One region of the Stenotrophomonas sp. CS3K5 genome, then DNA from elsewhere that is predicted to be linked to it. Evidence: riboswitches for the same ligand, from Rfam matches in the RefSeq annotation. Region 1 holds a riboswitch; the other holds the start of a gene.

Region 1 (5,580 bases):
CCGTGCAGCGACGGTCCCACTGATTCTTCGGGGTCATCAGTGCGCCTTGCTTCGTCAGCGCGACCAGCTCCTCCTTCGACATCCGGCGCAGGCCGAGTCGTTCGTCCGGCGTATCGCCGAGCACCGCGCGCTTGGCCAGATCCGGGTGCAGGGAACGGGCGACGCGCTGCGGGTCGGCTTCCAGCTGGCCGTCCACGTAGTCGTGGCAGGTCGCTTCGATGGCCGCGAGGGTGGCCGGGTCGGCGGCGGGGCTGGTTGATGCGGAGAGAGCGAACAACAGGGCAACGGCGGACATCCGGGTCTCCAGCGCTGAGGGCTGGGCGATCATGGCATGGGCGCACGCGCCCATCCACGCATGGCGTGGATCTACTGTAGAGCCGAGCCCATGCTCGGCTGATCCTCGTCGCCACTCCAGCAGCCGAGCATGGGCTCGGCTCTACAGAACAGCCTCGGCAGGCGCCTGCAGCCAGGCCAGCTTGCGTTCGCGCGGCTGCTGCTTGAGCTGCCATTCGGCGCGCGAGGCGGCGGCGCGGTCCGGGTATTCGCGCACGGCCAGGATGCGCAGCGGCGGCCTGGCGCGGGTGTAGCGGGCACCCTTGCCGGCCTGGTGGGCAGCGAAACGCGCGTCCACGTCAGTGCTGATGCCGGCGTAGAAGCTTCCATCGCGGCATTCGAGCAGGTACAGGAACCAGGGGCGGAGGGACGGGGCCATGGCCGGATTATGCCGTGCTGCACTGCAGCGGATATACTGGCGCCCGAATGCAGGAGAGAGGCGCCGCGCTGGCGCCCGCCGAAGGCGCAGGCTCCCATGATCGCTCAGGCCGGTGGGCTGGAATCCCACCAACCATGCATTCGACTCGCCGAGCTGGAGAGAGGTCACCGGGCATGCCCGGGACGATCCGCCGAAGGGGCACGCGGCCTACGCCGCTGAACTCTCAGGCAAAAGGACAGCGGGAGCGGCACCGGTCATCGTCATCACGTCATTGCGCAGGCAGTGGCGGTATACGCGCATGGCCGGCCCCACCGCGCCCGGAGCCTGCCCCATGCTGCTTTCCATCATCTACCTGATCGCCATTTCCGCCGAAGCCATGACCGGCGCGCTGTCCGCTGGCCGCCGCCGCATGGACCTCTTCGGCGTGGTCATGATCGCCTGCGTCACCGCCCTCGGCGGCGGTTCGCTGCGCGACATCCTGCTCGGCCACTACCCGCTGGGCTGGGTGAAGCATCCCGAGTACCTGGGCTTCACCGTGTGCGCGGCGCTGATCGCCACCTGGGTGGCGCGCTGGATGCACCACTTCCGCCGCACCTTCCTGGTGCTCGATGGCCTGGGTCTGATCGCCTTCACCCTGATCGGCTGCTCGATCGCGCGTGAGGCGGGCCATGCCACGCCCATCGTGTTGATTGCCGGCATGCTGACCGGTGCGTTCGGCGGCGTGCTGCGCGACATCCTCTGCAACGAGGTGCCGCTGATCTTCCAGAAGGAGCTGTACGCAATCATCGCGCTGCTGACCGGCGCGGCGTATCTCCTGCTACTGCACTGGGGCGTAGCCGACGCCACTGCCATCCTGTGCTGCCTGGGCGGCGGCTTCGCGATGCGCCTGCTGGCGATCCACTACCGCTGGGAAATGCCGAAGTTCGTGTATCACGACGAAGTGCATTGAACGATGGCGTGTTCGCCGGGCATGGCCCGGCGCCACCCTTCGAGCCCTGCACCACCCCGGCGATGTACCTGGCGCTGTCGCACATACGCAGCGCCAGGCGCATCGCCGGTGCGGACGGGCCGGTCTCCAACTCCGACCGGCCCTGATCGCGGCCGCACCCCCGCAGGCGCTGGCCGCCATCCACACACATGCCGCACTCAGGCGGCTCCCATCAGGCGGCTTCGTACACCTTCACTCCGCGACGGGCGCGCACGGCCGCAGCCAGTCGCTCCAGCACCGTCACGGTGGTGTCCCAGTCGATGCAGCCATCGGTGATGCTCTGGCCGTAGACCAGCGGCTGGCCTTCGACCAGTTCCTGGCGGCCACCGACCAGATGGCTCTCGATCATCACACCGACGATGCGCTGTTCACCGTCTTCCAACTGAACGGCGATGTCCTCGATCACCGTCGGCTGGTTCTCCGGGTTCTTCAGGCTGTTGGCATGGCTGGCGTCGATCATCAGGCGTGTCGGCAGCTTGGCCTTGGCCAGCGCCTGGCAGGCATCAGCCACACTGGCTGCGTCGTAGTTCGGCTGCTTGCCGCCGCGCAGGATCACGTGGCAATCCGGGTTGCCGGTGGTTGACACGATGGCGGTGCCGCCCTGCTTGGTGACCGACAGGAAGTGATGCGGATTCGAAGCAGCACCCACGGCATCGGCGGCGATCTTGACGTTGCCGTCGGTGCCATTCTTGAAACCGACCGGGCACGACAGCCCCGACGCCAGTTCGCGGTGCACCTGGCTTTCAGTGGTGCGTGCACCAATGGCGCCCCATGCCACCAGATCGGCGATGTACTGCGGCGAGATCACGTCGAGGAATTCGACACCGGCCGGCAGGCCGAGCTTGTTGATGTCGCGCAGCAGGCCACGTGCGATGCGCAGGCCCTTGTCGATCCTGAAGCTGCCATCCAGGTCCGGATCGTTGATCAGGCCCTTCCAGCCCACCGTGGTGCGCGGCTTCTCGAAGTACACGCGCATGATGATTTCCAGTTCACCGGCCAGCGCATCGCGCAATGGCTTCAGGCGCTGGGCGTACTCGATGGCGGCACTCGGGTCGTGGATCGAGCACGGGCCGACCACCACGGCCAGGCGGTCGTCACGGCCTTGCAGGATCTGGTGCAGGGCCGCGCGCGAGGCGCTGACAGTGTCGGAAGCTTCATCGTCACACGGCAGCATCGCCAGCAGCTGGGCGGGCGGTGTCAGCGGTTCGATGGTGCGGATACGCAGGTCGTCGGTGTGCGGGGGCATTGCGGGGGTTCTCCGGAACGTTGGGGGTCCCCAGCGTGGCGGCATGAAAAAAGCCGCCAGGTTCGCTGGCGGCTTTCGGGAATGCGTCTGAAGCTTTCTTCAGGGTGAGCGCAATCCTTCCTCCGCCAGAGGCTTCGGAAAGTAATACCAAAAGTAAAAGCTGGCGCGGGCTGCGTTCATGGGGTGTATTGATAGCACAGCTTTTGCGCAGTGCAAAATGTTTCATCCGCAACTGGGGAAGCGGTTCAGCGATGTGCGCACCCGCACCGCCTATCGGCGCGCAGGCACGCGAAACCGCTCATTTGCCATGCACTTCCACATCCAGCAGCAACCCCTCATGGATGTCGGCCCAGCGCTCCAGCACGCGCCCCAGCTCCTGCCGCGCCTCATCCAGCTGCTCGGGATTGAGCAGGGAACGGGCGGTGTAGAGATCGGACACCAGCCGGCGCAGGACCGGTTCCGGGATCGCCACCGACGGTCCTTCCACCTGCGGCAGCTGCAGCGCGGGCGTATCGCCTTGCGGGCCGTACAGCGTTACCTGGAGCGTGCTCTGCATGATCGACTTCCGTGCGGATGACAGGGGCAATGCACTGTTTATCGCGTCCGGGTGACAGGCGCATGTGCCGTGGGCATCTGCAGGCGCTGCTACAACGCGGCCAGATCGGTCAGGTGCTGTGCCATGTCATCGTCGGCACCCAGTGCGTTGGTGGTGGTGAAGTACCGATGCCAGCCGGTGGCAGCAATGCCTTCGACCAGGGCATCGGCGTCTTCCCGGCTCTCGCACCTCCAGACAGCATAGAACTGCTCGCTGCTACCGTGCGCTACGCCGGAGAGAACGCGGCCCATTGCTACCGCCGTGATGCGGGCCGGGTCGAAATGCTGCATGCCCGCACCGATGCGGTCGAAGAAGGCGGTGCGTTGCTCGGGCGGCAGTGCGGCCCAGGCGGGCGTGGCGGTGTAGAGCTCGATGAGCGTGTGCGACATGGCGTTCTTCCTTGAGGGTTTGAGGGTTGCCGGCCAGCGGCCGGCACTACTGCAGCGAACGTAGTGCGCGATTGCGGATGTAGGCGTTGGCGCTGCTGTGGTGTCCACGCTGCCAGCGCGCGCACAGATCGCTCAGCCAGCGCGGCTGGGTCTTGCCGGCATCGTTGAGCCAGTTGCCGACCGAATCCTGCACGTAGCGCTCGGGGTCGTTGGCCAGGGCTTCAAGCATCGGCAATGCATGTTCTGGATGCTGCTTGAACAGCGCGATATGCGTGGCCCACACGCCTCGCGGGCGCAGGGCTTCACAGGCGAAGCGACGCAGGTAAGGCGATGCTTCATCTGTCCACGGCAGCAGCAGCTCAAGCGCCTGCAGCGGTGCCGCCACGATGTCCATGCGCAGTGCCAGCCACGCCCATTCGCGCACGCCGAAATGCGGGTCATCGGCGAGTGGACGCATCGCCTGCAGCTTCGCCGCAAGGGATGCAGCACTGTCGCCGCCGATCAGATGGCAGGCCCAGCCACGCACGGTGTCGGAAGGGTGCGCTTGCCACTGCAGCGGATCACCCTGCCCGGCTTCGCGCAGCAGCGTCGCGGCCAACGCCATGCGCACGGTGATGCCTTTGCCTGCTGCATCACGCATGCGTTGCACGGCGGCCGCCTGCAGCATGGGCACCACCGCAGGCAGCAGTGCACCGAAGTCCATTGCCAGGCATTCGGCCAGATGGGTGGCGGCGGTGCTGCCGGTGTTGAGCGCACGAAGGCGCTCTGCCGGAATCGCGGCGCTCATGCTGCCGGCTCCCGACCCGCATCGGTGTGCTGCCAGACCTTGTGCAGCAGCTGCGAAAGCTGCTGCTGTTCGCCAGCATCCAGCCCGTCGAACAGGCCACCGATCCAGTTGCTGTGCTGTTCGAACAGGCGTTCGGCCAGGCGCCGGCCTTGCGCAGTCAGCACGATCTGCAGGCGACGGCCATCTTCGGCATCGCTGCGACGTTGCAGCAGCCCTTCGCGCTGCAGGCCATCGAGCAGGCCGCTGATGGTGGCGCGGGTGACGCCGGCGCGCTCGGCCAGTTCATGCGGCGGCAGCGTGCCACCGGCACCGTGCAGCAGGAACAGCACGATGAAGCGGCCTTCACTGAGCCCGTGCGGCGCGAGCCGGCTGGCGCAGTCGCGATCGATCGCCGAGGACAGCGACAGCAGCTGGAAGCACAGACGCAGCTGGGCGACATTGGCGTGACCACGTCGCTGTGCTTCCTCCAGCAGGGCATGGTGCTTGGCTTCGATCATCGGTCGCATCATTATGATTAGGCGCCTAATCATAATATGAAAAGTACGCTCAGGTCGATCAGGCGTTGAGGTCAGGAATGCGTGGCCAGCAGCAGCCGGGCGATCAGCCCGCCACCTTCGCGGGGCAACAGCAGCAGCTCGCCGCCATGCCGCCGCGCGGCGTTGGCGGCGACTGCCAAGCCCAGCCCGGTGCCACCGGTGGCGCGGCTGCGCGAGCTCTCGCTGCGCTGGAATGGCTGCAGCAGGCGCGCACGGTCGGCCTCGTCGATGCCGGGGCCACGATCCATCACGTCCAGCTGCACCCTCTTGCCGGACACAGCTGCCCGCAGCTCTACCACGCCCGCGTAGCGATCGGCGTTGTCGATG
Region 2 (5,580 bases), on a different contig from region 1:
TTCCGCCTGCTGGCCCTGCAACGGCACCCGGAGGGGCCCGGTGCCGGCGTACCCGGGCAGGTGCGCCAGGCCATCTTCCTGCTCGGTGGCACCCACTACCTGTGCTTCGACAGCCTGGATGTGCACGACTTCACTTTCAGCCCGTCGATCTCGTTGTTCGTCGAGTGCTCCGGCGCCGAACAGTTCGAACGCGCCGCGCGCGTGCTGGGCGAGGGCGGGCACTGGCTGATGCCGGTGGGTGACTACGATTTCAGCAACCGCTATGGCTGGGTGCAGGACCGCTACGGCGTGTCGTGGCAGTTGAGCCTGGGACAGATGCCGGACCCGTGATCGACCTGTTGTGGGTGTGGACCTTGGTCCACACGCCCTTATGAAAACGGCCCGCTCGCGCGGGCCGTTTTCATTTCCGATGGGTCGAAGGATTACGCCTCGACTTCATCATCCTTGTAGGCATCGACCGGGATGCAGGCGCACATCACATTCTTGTCGCCGTACACGTTGTCCACGCGTGCCACCGGCGGCCAGTACTTGCTCTGCTTCAGGCTGGCCAGCGGGAAGGCGGCCAGTTCGCGCGGGTAGGCGTGGGTCCACTCGCTGGCGGTCACTGCGGTAGCAGTGTGCGGCGCGTTCTTCAGCGGGTTGTCCTCGCGGTCCAGGCGGCCGTCTTCGATCGCGCTGATTTCCTCGCGGATCTGGATCATCGCGTCGATGAAGCGGTCCAGCTCGTGCAGCGATTCGCTCTCGGTCGGCTCGACCATCAGCGTGCCGGCCACCGGGAAGCTCAGGGTCGGGGCGTGGAAGCCGAAGTCGATCAGGCGCTTGGCCACGTCTTCGGCGCCGATGCCGCTGGTCTTCTCCAGCGGGCGCACGTCCAGGATGCACTCATGCGCGACCAGGCCGTTGCGGCCGGTGTACAGGGTCTTGAAGTGCGGGGCCAGGCGCTTGGCGATGTAGTTGGCATTGAGCTGCGCGACCTGGGTGGCCTTGCGCAGGCCTTCGCTGCCCATCATGGCGATGTACATCCAGCTGATCGGCAGGATCGAGGCGCTGCCGAAGCTGGCCGCACTGACCATGCCGACCGGGCCGTTGTCGCCCAGCTTGCCCGGCAGGAACGGTGCCAGGTGCTCCTTGACCGCGCACGGGCCCACGCCCGGACCGCCGCCGCCATGCGGAATGCAGAAAGTCTTGTGCAGGTTCAGGTGCGAAACGTCCGAACCCCACTTGCCCGGCTTGGCCACGCCGACCAGGGCGTTCATGTTGGCGCCGTCGGTGTACACCTGGCCGCCGTGCTGGTGGATGATCTCGCAGATCTCGACCACTTCTTCCTCGAACACGCCGTGCGTGGACGGGTAGGTGATCATGATCGCGGCCAGACGGTCGCTGTACTTCTCGGCGTTGACGCGGATGTCTTCGACATCGACGTTGCCGTTGGCATCGGTCTTGGTGACCACCACCTTCATGCCGCACATCTGCGCCGAGGCCGGGTTGGTACCGTGCGCCGAATCGGGAATCAGGCAGATGTCGCGGTGGCCTTCGCCGCGCGAGCGGTGGTAGGCGCGGATCGCCAGCAGGCCGGCGTACTCGCCCTGCGCGCCGGAGTTCGGCTGCAGGCTGACGGCATCGTAGCCGGTGCATTCGACCAGCATCGCTTCCAGCGTATCGATCAGTTCCTTGTAGCCCAGTGCCTGGTCGGCCGGCACCAGCGGATGGATCTGCGAGAACTCCGGCCAGGTCACCGGGATCATCTCGGCGGTGGCGTTGAGCTTCATGGTGCACGAACCCAGCGGGATCATCGTGCGGTCCATCGCCAGGTCCTTGTCGGCCAGCGAACGCAGGTAGCGCAGCAGTTCGTGCTCGCTGTGGTGGGTGTTGAACACCGGGTGGGTCAGGAACGCGGACTGGCGCAGCAGGCCGGCCGGCAGTGCATCGGCGGTGCTGGCATCGAGCGCGTCGACGTCGGCCTGGGCACCGAACACCGCAGCCAGCGCAACCACGTCGGCGCGGGTGGTGGTTTCGTCCAGGCTGATGCCCACCGAGTCGCTGTCGATCGCGCGCAGGTTGTAACCGGCGGCGCGCGCCTTGGCGTGGATCTCATCGGCATGCACGCCGGTGATGTGCAGGGTGTCGAAGAAGTCGCCACCGACCTGCACGCCGGCCGTGCGCAGCGCCGCGGCCAGGATCGAGGCCAGGCGGTGGGTGCGGCGGGCGATGCGGGTCAGGCCGTCCGGGCCGTGGTAGACGGCGTACATCGAGGCCATCACCGCCAGCAGCACCTGCGCGGTGCAGATGTTGGAGGTGGCCTTCTCGCGGCGGATGTGCTGCTCGCGGGTCTGCAGGGTCAGGCGGTAGGCCGGGTTGCCCTGCGCGTCGATCGAGACGCCGATCAGGCGGCCGGGCATCGAGCGCTTGTAGGCATCGCGGCAGGCCATGAAGGCCGCATGCGGGCCACCGAAGCCGAACGGCACACCGAAACGCTGGCTGTTGCCGACCACGATGTCCGCACCCCATTCGCCCGGGGCGGCCAGCAGGGTCAGGGCCAGCAGGTCGGTGGCCACGGCCACCAGGCCGCCGCGTGCGTGCACGGCATCCACCAGCGCCTTGTAGTCGCCGACCTGGCCGAAGGTATCCGGGTACTGCAGCAGCAGGCCGAACGCTTCGGCTTCCAGGGCCTCGGCCGGGGTGCCGACGCGCAGCACGATGCCCATCGGCTCGGCGCGTGTGCGCAGCAGTTCCAGGGTCTGCGGGTGCACAGCATCGTGCACGAAGAAGGTGTCCGACTTCGACTTGGCCGAACGCTTGGCCAGGGTCATCGCTTCGGCGGCGGCGGTGGCTTCGTCCAGCAGCGAGGCGTTGGCGATCTCCATGCCGGTCAGGTCGGCGCACAGGGTCTGGAAGTTGATCAGCGCTTCCATGCGGCCCTGCGAGATTTCCGCCTGGTACGGGGTGTAGGCGGTGTACCAGGCCGGGTTTTCCAGGATGTTGCGCAGGATCACGTTCGGCGTGTGGGTACCGTAGTAGCCCTGGCCGATGAAGCTGCGCAGCACGGTGTTCTTGTCGGCGATCGCACGGATCCTGGCCAGTGCCTGCACTTCGGTCATCGACTGCGGCAGCGCCAGCGGCGCCGGCGACTTGATCTTGGCCGGCACGATGGCATCGGTCATCGCATCCAGCGACGCGTGGCCGACGACGTCGAGCATCTGCGCGATCTCGGCATCGTTGGGGCCGATGTGACGCTCGACGAACGCAGAGTGGTGCTCAAGCTCACGCAGGGAAGGGGTGTTCTGGGACATGGCGAAGGATCCGTCAGGAAAGGGCACACGCACGGGCACAAGCCGCCGGTCGGCGGTCTGCGGGGCGCCCCTCTGTCCTTTTGCCTGAGAGTTTAAAAGCGCGGCCAACCGCAGCTTCGTGCCCCTTCGGCGCCGGATCGAACCGGTCTCTCCAGAGTTGTGTTACGGGTGGTATCGGGCCTGAGCGATTACGGGCGTTGCGCCTTCGGCAGCGGTGTTCCGCTTCTCCCACCGTGTTGCCCGGCGATTATAGCCCGTTGCGGGCCCGCCGGCGGCCGCCGGTCGGTGCCGCCGGGCCTGAATGGCCGATGGCCCGGTCGTGCGTTTTGTGCAGCGCTGCATGGCATCGCGTGCAATCCCCACCTATGATGGCCGGATTCTCGTATTCATCTGGCGCCGTCCCTGCCGCAAGGGGACCGGCGCCGGCCGTGCGTGCCGCGCATGGCCCTGCCGGACACCTTTTCCATGACCGCCGCTGTTGCTCCTTCCACCCGCCGCATGGCTCTGCTGCTCGCCGGCCTGGCCATGTTCGGTCCGTTCTCGATCGACACCATCTTCCCGGCCTTCCCGCAGCTGGCCCAGCGCTTGGCGGTGGACGAGGTGGCGGTGCAGCAGACCATCAGCGTGTACCTGTTGTTCTACGGCCTGATGAGCCTGGCGCACGGCCCGCTGTCCGACGCCTGGGGGCGCAAGCGGGTGATCCTCGGTGGCCTGGTGGTGTTTGTCGGCGCCTCGGTCGGTTGCGCGCTGTCCACCGACCTGAGCACGCTGCTGGCCTTCCGCGCGCTGCAGGGCCTGTCGGCGGGCGTGGGCATGATCGTCGGTCGCGCGGTGATCCGCGACCTGTACCACGGTCATGACGCACAGCGGCTGATGAGCCAGGTGTCGATGCTGTTCGGCATCGCGCCGGCGATCGCACCGATCATCGGTGGCTGGATCCTGCTCAGCGGTGCCGGCTGGCCGCTGATCTTCTGGTTCCTGGTGGTGTTCGGGTTGGTGCTGCTGGCGGCCACCGCGCGGTTCCTGCCGGAAACCCACCCGGTCGAGGCGCGGCTGCCGCTGTCGCCGCGCGTGCTGCTGCGCGATTACGTGCGCATCGGTTTCAACCCGCGCTTCCTGCGCCTGGCGCTGGCCGGCAGCATCGGCTTCGGCGGCATCTTCCTGTACATCTCCTCGGCGCCGGTGTTCGTGATGCAGCACCTGCATCTGGGCGAGGGCGGTTTCGCGTGGCTGTTCATTCCCACCATTGGTGGCATGACCACCGGCTCGTTCCTGTCCGGGCGCATGGCCGGCCACACCACGCCGACGCGCCAGATCGCCATCGGTTTCGGCCTGTGCGCGCTGTCGGTGCTGCTCAACGTCGGCTACGTGGCGCTGGCGCCGCAGTTCGTGCTGCCGTGGGCGGTGCTGCCGATCTTCCTGGGCGGCATGGGCATGGCGTTGATCTTCCCGATCCTGGCGCTGGCGGTGCTGGACATGTACCCGCACCAGCGTGGCCTGGCCTCGTCGCTGCAGGCCTTCGTGCAGCTGATGCTCAGCACCGTGGTGGCCGGCGTGGTGTCGCCGCTGCTCAGTGCCAGCCCGCTGCACCTGGCATTGGGCCAGGCCGCGTTCTTCGCCGCCGGCTTCGTGTTCTGGTTCTGGGAACACCAGCGCGAGCGCGCGGCACAGGCGGCCTGCACGGGCCATTGAGCAGCGCGCAGGGGTAGGGCAGGCCGCGCTGCCCAGATCCCTTGCGACGGGGAACGACCGGACTAGGCTGGAGACTCCAGCCAGCCAGTGCGTGGGTGCACGACCGCCAGCCGATCCGATGTCGTCGCATGAGGTTCCCCCATGGCTGCGCAGCAGACCTACCGCCTGTTCGAGGTGGCGCTGAAGGAGCGCCGCGTTCTTTCCCCTTCCCTGGACCGCATGGTGTTCACCGGTGCCGACGTGGCGCGGATGAAGACCGAAGGCCCGGACCAGCGCATCAAGGTGTTCTTCCCCTTGCCCGGCCAGCAGGTGCCGCAGGTGCCCAGCGGCGAAGACTGGTATCCGCGCTATCGGGCCCTGCCGGACGACCAGCGCCCGCCGATGCGCACCTACACCATCCGCCAGCTGCGCGCCGAGCAGGGCGAGGTCGACGTCGATTTCGTCATTCATGGCGAGACCGGGCCGGCCTCGCGCTGGGCCATTCATGCGCGGCCAGGCGACCGCGTGGTGCTGCTGGCGCCCGATGCCGATTGCGCCGACAGCAGCGAAGGCTGGGAATGGAAGCCGCCGGCCGGTGTCGGCCAAGTGCTGCTGGTGG

What was found. Region 1 has a riboswitch for glycine ahead of AC5YGJ_RS11325 (trimeric intracellular cation channel family protein). Riboswitches for the same ligand answer to the same signal wherever they lie in the genome.
Region 2: linked by a shared signal. The riboswitch ahead of gcvP (aminomethyl-transferring glycine dehydrogenase) and the one ahead of AC5YGJ_RS11325 (trimeric intracellular cation channel family protein) in region 1 are both predicted to bind glycine.

Annotation. Positions count from the first base shown of each region.
Region 1 covers NZ_JCAKRX010000006.1:209,883-215,462, forward strand. Annotated here, with positions in the region: gene AC5YGJ_RS11315 (nuclear transport factor 2 family protein) at 1-295, opposite strand, end outside; gene AC5YGJ_RS11320 (GIY-YIG nuclease family protein) at 437-712, opposite strand; glycine riboswitch at 753-842, shown strand; glycine riboswitch at 856-961, shown strand; gene AC5YGJ_RS11325 (trimeric intracellular cation channel family protein) at 1,044-1,661, shown strand; gene AC5YGJ_RS11330 (3-deoxy-7-phosphoheptulonate synthase) at 1,873-2,946, opposite strand; gene AC5YGJ_RS11335 (hypothetical protein) at 3,245-3,502, opposite strand; gene AC5YGJ_RS11340 (DUF6616 family protein) at 3,592-3,930, opposite strand; gene AC5YGJ_RS11345 (DNA alkylation repair protein) at 3,977-4,717, opposite strand; gene AC5YGJ_RS11350 (MarR family winged helix-turn-helix transcriptional regulator) at 4,714-5,214, opposite strand; gene AC5YGJ_RS11355 (sensor histidine kinase) at 5,286-5,580, opposite strand, start outside.
Region 2 covers NZ_JCAKRX010000013.1:133,315-138,894, forward strand. Annotated here, with positions in the region: gene AC5YGJ_RS17575 (VOC family protein) at 1-330, shown strand, start outside; gene gcvP (aminomethyl-transferring glycine dehydrogenase) at 423-3,290, opposite strand; glycine riboswitch at 3,353-3,455, opposite strand; gene AC5YGJ_RS17585 (multidrug effflux MFS transporter) at 3,756-4,982, shown strand; gene AC5YGJ_RS17590 (siderophore-interacting protein) at 5,124-5,580, shown strand, end outside.